3 regions of the Caldanaerobius fijiensis DSM 17918 genome follow, and region 3 is predicted to be linked to each of the others. Evidence: riboswitches for the same ligand, from Rfam matches in the RefSeq annotation. Region 3 holds a riboswitch; each other region holds the start of a gene.
The links. A riboswitch is a leader RNA that binds a small molecule or an ion and turns the genes downstream of it on or off. The one in region 3 is predicted to bind S-adenosylmethionine.
Positions count from the first base shown of each region.

Region 1 (3,262 bases), on a different contig from region 3:
GTATCGCTGATAACCCAAGATAATTAAAAGCTATGTTGAAAGGCGACAGCGCAGGCGTCGCTGCTATAACTATGGTCTTATCCATCATAGTTGGATATGTGACAGCCCACTCTAACGCCTGCATTCCACCCATGGAGCCACCTATAACTGCTCTCAAATGGGATATCCCCAACTTATCCAGCAATATCTTTTGAACCCTCACCATATCCCTTATGTTTATTTTCGGGAAATCTGCGGCATAGGGCTTACCCGTCCTGGGATTGATCGATGAAGGTCCAGTAGTGCCCTGGCAACCACCCAGGACATTGGAGCATATGACGCAATACTCATTTGTGTCAATGTACTTTCCCGGCCCTATAAGGCCATCCCACCAACCGGCTTTTTTATCGTCTTCTCTGTACTTTCCAGCAGCATGGCTGTCGCCTGACAGTGCGTGTAAAACCAGCACAACGTTGTTTTTATATATATCGGGCTCGCCGTAAACCTCATATGCTATAGTAAGTTCATCAAATGTATAACCGCTCTCCGTTGTAAATGTAACCTCATCTTTTGATAGGTGAAGATACTTTTTTTCAACAATCACCGGCATCACCCCTGAGACGCCTTTAAAGCCTGATCCAGATCTTCGATTATATCTTCCACATCTTCTATTCCGATAGACAGCCTTACCATGTCTGCCGTTACACCCGATGACAGCTGTTCTTCTTCTGTTAGCTGTTGGTGAGTAGTGCTGGCCGGGTGTATAACAAGGGATTTTGCATCTCCTACATTGGCTAAATGAGAGAACAGCTTAACGTTCTCGATAAACCTCTTGCCAGCTTCCAATCCACCTTTGATTCCAAAAGTGAGTATAGAGCCACATCCCTTTGGAAGATATTTTTTAGCCAGCCTGTGGTACTTATTGTCAGGCAAGCCCGGATAATTCACCCAGGTTACATAAGGGCTTTTACTGAGGTATTCAGCCACCTTTTGAGCATTATCGCAGTGCCTTTGCACCCTCAACGACAGGGTTTCAAGGCCCTGAAGCAATAAGAATGCGTTAAACGGACTGATGCATGCCCCCATATCTCTCATGAGCTGCACACGAGCTTTTACTATATAAGCGCTTTTACCGAAATCTCTCACATAGCTTACGCCATGGTAGCTTTCATCGGGTTCTACCAGCCCGGGAAATTTTCCATTGTCCCAGTGGAAATTACCTGAATCTACGATAACGCCCCCTATGGATGTGCCATGCCCTCCTATGAATTTTGTAGCAGAGTGTACGACGATATCTGCTCCGAATTCAAAGGGCCTGCATAAATACGGGGTTGCAAAGGTATTGTCTATTATAAGGGGAAGGCCATGGTCATGGGCGATCTTCGCATAAGTTTCAATGTCAAATACATCTATTTTAGGATTTCCGATAATTTCCGCATAAATGGCTTTTGTCTTTTCGGTTATGGCTTCTTTAAAGCCCTCAGGATTTTCAGGATCTACAAATATTGTCTTTATACCATATTTAGGAAGTGTATTTGCAAACAGCGTATGGGTACCTCCGTAAAGATTTGTCGACGATATGATTTCGTCTCCCGCCGATGCTATGTTCATTATAGCAAGAGTAATTGCGGCCATGCCTGATGAAGTAGCTAAGGCACCTACGCCTCCCTCTAAAGCCGCCATACGCTTTTCAAAGACATCTACGGTTGGATTCATTATCCTGGTATAAATATTGCCCTCTTCTTTCAACCCAAAGAGGTTTGCTGCGTGTTCCGTGCTCTTAAATACATATGAGGTAGTCTGATAAATAGGTACACTCCTGGAACCCGTAGTTGGGTCTGGTTGTTGTCCCGCGTGCAATGCCAGCGTATCAAATCTCATAAAAAATTCCTCCTTCAATTTATAATGTGGGCATAAAAAAACCTCTTCTGCATGAAGAGGGCATTTTCTACCTTACCCTCTCATCTCTCAAAACTCTTCGTTTTGCAGGAATTGGCACCAGTCGCACCTATGTGCCGGTTGCCGGGCTTCATCGGGCCAGTCCCTCCACCACTCTTGATAAGAGGTTTTTTATGCTGTTTTATTTTTAAATTAAGGAAATTATAACATATATACTGAGTTTATGCAATAATAAATTTTTGACTGGAAAAAACAGTTTGTTTTTCTTAGTAAATTTGATTATAATATTTATAAAAGTTGTTAAATTAAGATAGGAGGGAAATTTTATGAATTCATATCCAGTAGTAACTATATTTGCGATAATCTTTTTAATTGAAGCTGTGTGGTGGATTGTCTGGATGGCCATAGCATTATCGCGCAAGATTTACGCCAATTTTTATTTTATGCTGGTATCGTTTTTGATCTGGGGAGTCATAGATATTGTCGTGTTAAGAGGATGGAGTTCTATCGAAAGTCTGCTATATATAGCACCTTCCATAGTCCTGACTATAATACCACTCATATTGCTTCCTGGAATGGTTTCAATCATAGCAGAATACCAGAGAGGGGTTTTATTCAGGTTCGGAAGGCTCAGCGGCTTATTGCAACCGGGTCTCAATGTCATCTTCCCCTTTGGTATTGATAGAGTATGGAAAGTCGACTTAAGAACTCTCACAATTGATGTGGCAAAGCAGGAAATCATCACAAAAGACAATGTTCCTATTATGGTTGATGCAGTAGTATATTTTAATGTATCCGATCCTATCCTTGCAACTACAAAGGTTGTAAATTATACACAGAGCACCACTCTCCTGGCACAAACGATATTAAGGTCTATCCTCGGTCAGCATGAGCTGGATGAAATGCTCACGAAAAGAGCTGAGCTCAATGAAAAACTGCGAGAACTGCTGGACAAAGACACAGATCCATGGGGCATCAAGGTGACCGCAGTAGAAATAAAAAGCATAGAATTGCCTGATACAATGAAAAGAGCCATGGCAAAGCAGGCAGAAGCAGAAAGAGAAAGGAGGGCCAAAATCATATCAGCAGATGGTGAATATCAGGCGGCGCAAAAACTGCTAGAAGCAGCACAACTTATTTCTAAGGAGCCAGCTGCCCTGCAGTTAAGATACCTGCAGACACTGCCAGAAATCGCAGCAGAAAAAAATTCTACAATACTATTTCCTTTACCTATTGAATTGTTAAAGGCTTTCTCTAATATAAATAACAAATAAATTGCCTTGATTACACCTGATAATTATTATATAATGTAGCTTAATATTAAATAAAAGAAATGGGGAGGGTTGTAGCAATGGACAAATGTATGGACGTAATTGAGCTCCTG
Region 1 is NZ_FQVH01000033.1:9,666-12,927, reverse strand. Features, by position in the region: gene metX (homoserine O-acetyltransferase MetX) at 1-583, opposite strand, end outside; gene BUB87_RS11205 (homocysteine synthase) at 589-1,860, opposite strand; SAM riboswitch class I at 1,938-2,044, opposite strand; gene BUB87_RS11200 (slipin family protein) at 2,205-3,152, shown strand; gene BUB87_RS11195 (Lrp/AsnC family transcriptional regulator) at 3,230-3,262, shown strand, end outside.
Region 1: it holds a riboswitch for S-adenosylmethionine, as region 3 does, so the genes downstream of both, BUB87_RS11205 (homocysteine synthase) here and BUB87_RS03665 (homoserine dehydrogenase) in region 3, are expected to answer to the same signal.

Region 2 (3,262 bases), on a different contig from region 3:
AATATAATTGCCTGCGGATTGGATTGCCTGAACCAATAAAACAAGTATTACTATAGTAGCAATCAATACATCAGTCTGAAACCTCATGTAACCGTACCTTATAGCAAGATCGCCCAATCCCCCACCGCCGATGGCACCGGCCATGGCTGAATAGCCTATGATGTTTATTATTGTAAGGGTAATTCCGAGAACCAGTGAAGATCTCGCTTCGGGGAGCAGTACTTTAAATATGATTTGGGGTATTGATGCGCCCATGGATAGAGAAGCTTCTATGATGCCCCAATCTACTTCCAGCAATGAATTTTCTATTACCCTTGCTACGAAAGGCGTCGCTGATAAAGCCAAGGGAACAATAGCGGCTGTAGTCCCAATGGTAGTACCTACGATCAATCTGGAAAGCGGGAATATGGCAATCATGAGGATAATGAAAGGAACAGATCTTGCCATGTTTATAATGAACCCCAGTATGTTGTTCAAGCGAGGTTTCTCCCATATATTTCCTTCACGTGTTATTACTAAGATAATTCCCAATGGTGCTCCTATAAGGACAGAAAAGAGCGTAGAGAAAAATACCATGTAAATGGTCTGGAGCAAGGATGGAGCTATGATATTATATAAATTTACGAGTTCATCTGTCAACAAGCTCATTTGTTAACACCTCTACTTTCAAGCCGGTTTCCTTTAAGTATTCAATGGAGTGCAAGATGTTATCAGGATTACCTGTAATACTTATGAGAAGTTTGCCTATAGATATATCTCTGACATTGTCTACGCTACCTTTGATTATATTTACGTCCACATCAAATTTTTTTATCATCCTGGAGATGACAGGTTCACTGGTGATAGATCCCCTAAAACTTATTTTTACAAATTTTTCATCGGGCTTACTACTGATTTTTATACTTTCAGGTAAACTCTCCGTTATATCTTCGATAAAAGTCCTGGTAGTATCTGCTGATGGATTGGTAAATAAATCCACTACGCTGGCCTGTTCAATTATTTTTCCATTTTCAATAACAGCCACTTCATCGCATATCTCTTTTATGACGTCCATTTCATGTGTGATTATTACAATTGTGATGCCAAATTTTCTATTTATATCCTTTAGCAAATGGAGAATAGACTTGGTGGTCTTGGGATCCAGTGCTGAGGTAGCTTCATCACTCAGGAGAATTCGAGGATGGTTGGCCAATGCCCTTGCTATACCGACCCTTTGCTTTTGCCCGCCGCTTAGCTGTGAGGGATAGGCCTGGGACTTTTCTTCCAGATCTACTAGCCGCAGCAGCTCATATACCCTTTCTTTTATCTTTTTTTTCGGATAACCTGCTATCATAAGAGGAAAAGCTACATTTTCAAAGACGGTGGCATTTGACAGCAGGTTAAAGTGCTGGAAGATCATGCCGATTTTTTTGCGGGCTTCTCTTAAGCTTTTTTTATCCAGAGAAGTAATATCTATATCATCGATGTATATGCGGCCGCTAGTGGGTTCTTCAAGCCTGTTTATACATCTTACTAAAGAAGATTTACCAGCACCGCTTAAACCAATGATCCCAAATATACTGCCATCTTTGATGGTCAAATTGATATTGTCTAATGCTATTACTTTTTGACCTCCAGCATCGTATATCTTTGATAAATTTTGTATTTTTATCATTTTACTCCTCCGTCTTTTTTACATCTTTATTTACAACAAAAAAACCTCTCTTGAAAGAGGTGTGTTCCTCTCTCATCTTTCAGGGATAACCCTGCTGGATTTAGCACCGTGCCTGATGCCGGTTGCCGGGTTTCATCGGGCCAGTCCCTCCACCGCTCTCGATAAGAGTTTGCATTATTGATTTATGCAACAAGTATATTAAAAAATGTTTAATATGTCAACATAATTTTTATTATTTTTAATTGTTATCGAAAGGACAGTTGACACGAACATAAGTTCGATATATAATATATTTGAGGTGGTAAAAGGTGTTAAATATTCCTATAAAGGCCGATCAGATATGTGCAATAATACCTAAGTTGTTTAATAGCAGAGCTTCTGTCGTGTTGATAGATATTTCTGGAAATAAATATGATGTACCAAGAAAGGTTAAATATGTTCTAAAATATATGGCGTGGTATTTTGCTGTGGATCTGGATGCTTTAAGAGAAGAATGTAGCAGAATATTAGGGAAAAAGTTATATCTTCCAGTACCTTTTAGAAAAGATATAATAATGATGCCTTTGAAATTAAGGCAAAGTGGGACCGGTGGAGAAACGACCGGCTATATTAACTATTGCTGTGTGAATATGAAGGAGTTTAAGGAACAGGACCTTATTTTGTGTAATGGTATATCTATAAAATGCTATAATTCTACCGATACAGTGTACAAGCATTTAAAGGCCGCCGAGACTATTTTATACGAGATGTTTGGTTATAACAATCTTATAAAAGAAAAGGACAGAAATTATATCTGCCCTTTATACTTGTAAACCATTTTTACTGGATGGTAGGATTGTTTGGCTCTTCTTAAACCGGGTATACCCATATCTTGCTCTCGGTTAATATAAGGTATGTGCGACCATACCTTTTCTGCAAAGCATTGATTTATAAATGCATAGAGGTCTGGTATATCCGGATTTGCCTTTTCAATATGTATCACAGCAGTTTCGGGATTTAGTAGTTCGCCGAAGGTATATGCTTCCACCTTTCCTCCAATCCGTATAACAATACCCTTTACGTCAAAATATCGATAGCTTTCAAAAAAGGTCTTAATAGATTGGAATTCATCTAGAAGACCAGGATTTTCTTGAATATCTTTATCCTGAAGCCATTTTTCCGTAAAATACAGACATTCCATGATATTGGTTTCGTTTAGAGTTTCGATACTATAGTTATATAGTTTTTTAAAACGGTTTACGTGGTTCTTTTTGGCATGATATTTACGGCCGGAGAGGTTTATGAGGTCACTGGTATTGTACACGTAGTCGCTATTATCTTCATCAAGCTCCATTTCTATACAGAATATTTCGCTTATTTTTTTAGCCAGCTTTTCTGGGAATCTCTCCAACAATGTATTTGAACCCTCGTCTTTATATCTTTTATATAACACCTCAAAAGCCCTTATTATATTTAATTCATCACCTATCGGCGGCAGAATAGCAGTAATGTTGTCCCTTTGAGAGATAAGACAAAGGCAATCGTTGATGATTTCATAATAAAGGTTATAATAATGATTCCACATGTAAAGGTTTGTGAAAGTGTATTCGGAATTTTGTGGAGGATACT
Region 2 is NZ_FQVH01000016.1:28,355-31,616, forward strand. Features, by position in the region: gene BUB87_RS07740 (methionine ABC transporter permease) at 1-648, opposite strand, end outside; gene BUB87_RS07745 (methionine ABC transporter ATP-binding protein) at 629-1,654, opposite strand; SAM riboswitch class I at 1,724-1,822, opposite strand; gene BUB87_RS07750 (hypothetical protein) at 1,963-2,466, shown strand; gene BUB87_RS07755 (DUF2156 domain-containing protein) at 2,442-3,262, opposite strand, start outside.
Region 2: it holds a riboswitch for S-adenosylmethionine, as region 3 does, so the genes downstream of both, BUB87_RS07745 (methionine ABC transporter ATP-binding protein) here and BUB87_RS03665 (homoserine dehydrogenase) in region 3, are expected to answer to the same signal.

Region 3 (3,262 bases):
AATGGATCAATTAAAGGTTGTGGTAACCGATTATGAATATGCTGATCTAAGATACGAGGAAGAGGTGTTAAAGAAGGCGGGTATCAAACTGATACCTGCACAATGTCGTACAGAAGATGAATTGATTTCAGCATGTAAAGACGCGGATGGACTGTTAAATCAGTATGCTCAAATTACGCGACGTGTTATTGAGGCATTAGTGAAATGTAGAGTAATTGGTCGCTATGGTGTTGGCGTAAACACTATTGATATGGAAGCTGCTACAGATAAAGGTATTTGTGTAGTTAACGTCCCTGATTATTGTGTGGACGAAGTTTCAGATCATGCTTTAGCTTTACTGCTAGCATGTGCTCGCAAGGTGGTTTTGTTAAACAACAGTGTAAAAAATGGCAGATGGGATTATAAAATAAGCAAGCCTATTAATCGGTCAAGAGGAAAAGTACTCGGCATTGTGGGATTTGGCCGTATTCCACGGGCATTAGCTCAGAAAGCGAAAGCTATTGGTTTTAGCCTATTGGTTTACGATCCTTACATTACTTCGACGGATGCAGAAGCTTACGGGGCTAAACTGGTTGAATTGGAAGAATTGATGGCAAAATCTGATTTTGTATCGGTACATGCTCCTTTAACTAAACAAACTTATCATATGATTGGAGAAAAAGAATTGAGTTTAATGAAGCCAAGTGCATTCATAATCAATACAGCAAGAGGACCTGTTATTGATGAGGAAGCTTTAATTAAAGTTTTAAAAGAAGGGCGAATAGCTGGAGCAGGTTTAGACGTGTTGGAAGAAGAACCTACTCCACGAGATAATCCTCTGTTGACTATGGATAATGTTATTATTACTCCTCATGTTGCGTGGTATTCTGAAGAAGCAGAAGTTGAGTTACGAACAAAAGCAGCGCAGGGAGTTGTTGACGTATTGCTTGGCTACTGGCCAAAATACTTAGTGAATAAAGATGTAAAAGATAAGATACAATTAAAAGTTTTTTATTGACATCTAAGGGCAATTGCATTATACTTATAGACAAATAAGTAAATAATAAGTGAATAATGTAAGCGACTCTTATCGAGAGTGGTGGAGGGACTGGCCCGATGAAACCCGGCAGCCGGCACATTAAGTGCGTCTGGTGCTAAATCCTGCAGGTGAAACCTGAGAGATGAGAGGACGGCTTTTTTTATAAAAAGCTCTCTTCATCATCGAAGAGAGCTTTTTTTAGCCAAAAATCGCGCAATCACAAGTTTCGGGGGGTGCTTATATGCATATAGAAATAGGATTGTTAGGGTTTGGAACAGTAGGTACGGGCGTGTATAAGCTGTTAGAATTAAGGCGAGAGAAAATAAAGAAAAGGACAGGTTTTGATGTATCAATAAAAAAAATATTGGTAAGGAATCCTCAAAAACAAAGGAATGTATTATTTGAAAAAAGTTTGTTGACAACGAACCCTGAGGATATTTTGCTGGATAAAAATATAGATATAATTGTTGAGGTGATGGGAGGGGTACACCCTGCCAAAGAGTACATTGAAAAGGCGATTATAAATGGCAAAGATGTAGTGACTGCCAACAAAGAACTGATGGCAAAACATGGACTGGAACTTTTGAAGCTAGCTGAGAGCCATGGGGTTTCTCTGAAATACGAAGCGACTGTTGCAGGTGCTATACCTATAATAAGGCAGATAAAACAGTTTACTGTGACCGACGATATTTATTATATAGGAGGAATATTAAATGGCACGTGTAATTTTATACTTACGCAAATGAGCGATAATAAGTGGGATTATTATACTGCATTAAAAGAGGCACAACGATTAGGATATGCAGAAGCTGATCCTTCTTATGATGTGCTTGGATACGATTCGATGTTTAAGTTAAAAATACTTATCAGAGAAATATTTGGTGCTGAAATGGATGTTAAAGATATGGAGGTGGAGGGAATAGCAAACATCTCCAGAGATGATGTGGAAGAAGCAGAAAGGAATGGCTGTAAAATAAAATTATATGCATGGGCTAAGAAAGAAGGCGACAAAATAACTGCTGGAGTTGGACCCAAACTCTTTGATGCTAACAGTATTTTTAGCAGGGTAAGCGGCGTTGAAAATGCGGTTTTAGTAAAAGGCGATGGCTTTGGACAACAGCTGTTTGTGGGGTATGGCGCTGGACAGATGCCTACAGGAGATGCGGTATTATCTGATATTTTGGATGTTATAAATGATTATAGATTTATCCGAAAAATATCTGTTGATAAAACAGAATACAAAAATAGTTTCACAACTGTTGCCTTGTAGAGAAAATAAAGGTATACAATACCTTTATTTTTTTTGTTTCTTGTTGCTTTCATATATAGTATAATAATTATAAAGCAGTAAGATATCGTTTGCTCGAAGGGGGATTTATATTGAATATAAAGACGATTGCCAAGGAAGCGGGTGTTTCAGTTTCTACAGTATCTAAAGTTATAAATGGTTATGAAGATATAAGCAAAGAAACAAGAGAAAAGGTATGGAGTGTAATAAAACGTTTTAATTATCAACCTAACCAGATTGCACGGGTGCTCTGTACCAAGAAATCCTGGCTGATAGGGCTGCTTTACGATGTCTGGAATGACTACGAAAATGAGTTTTTTAGTGAAATAATCATGAGTTTTAAACATACGGTAGAGGAAAGTGGCTATAATATTCTTTTTTTAAACCTCTATAAAATAAAAAATGAAAATATCTCATATGTTAGTTACTGTGAGCAATATAATTTGAATGGAATTTTAATTATCGGATTTAAAGAGGATGATCCATATATAAAAGAATTAATAGAAAAAGAAATACCATGTATAGGCATAGATATTCCCATAAATGGTAAGAAATGTGGATATGTGACATCTGATAACTATGGAGGTATTGCAAAGGCGGTAGATTATCTTTATGAATTAGGTCATCGAAAAATTGGATTGATAAATGGGAGAACAGATATGTATGTTGCAAGGGAACGTTATAAAGGATTTATATCTGCTATGAAGAAAAATAATATTGAGATTGTGAAAGATTGGATATGTAATGGTGATTTTAGTGAAGAAAGTGGTTATACTGTAATAAATGAAATGCTTAAAAGAGGTAGTACACCATCAGCCATAATAGTAGCAGGAGGTGACAATATGGCTTATGGAGTTATTAATGCTCTAAAAGGGCATGGCTTGAAGGTACCTGAGGATATATCAATAATAGGATTTGACGACATAAGATCAGCTAAAATATTTACACCACCTCTT
Region 3 is NZ_FQVH01000005.1:48,716-51,977, forward strand. Features, by position in the region: gene BUB87_RS03660 (C-terminal binding protein) at 2-997, shown strand; SAM riboswitch class I at 1,064-1,167, shown strand; gene BUB87_RS03665 (homoserine dehydrogenase) at 1,260-2,288, shown strand; gene BUB87_RS03670 (LacI family DNA-binding transcriptional regulator) at 2,399-3,262, shown strand, end outside.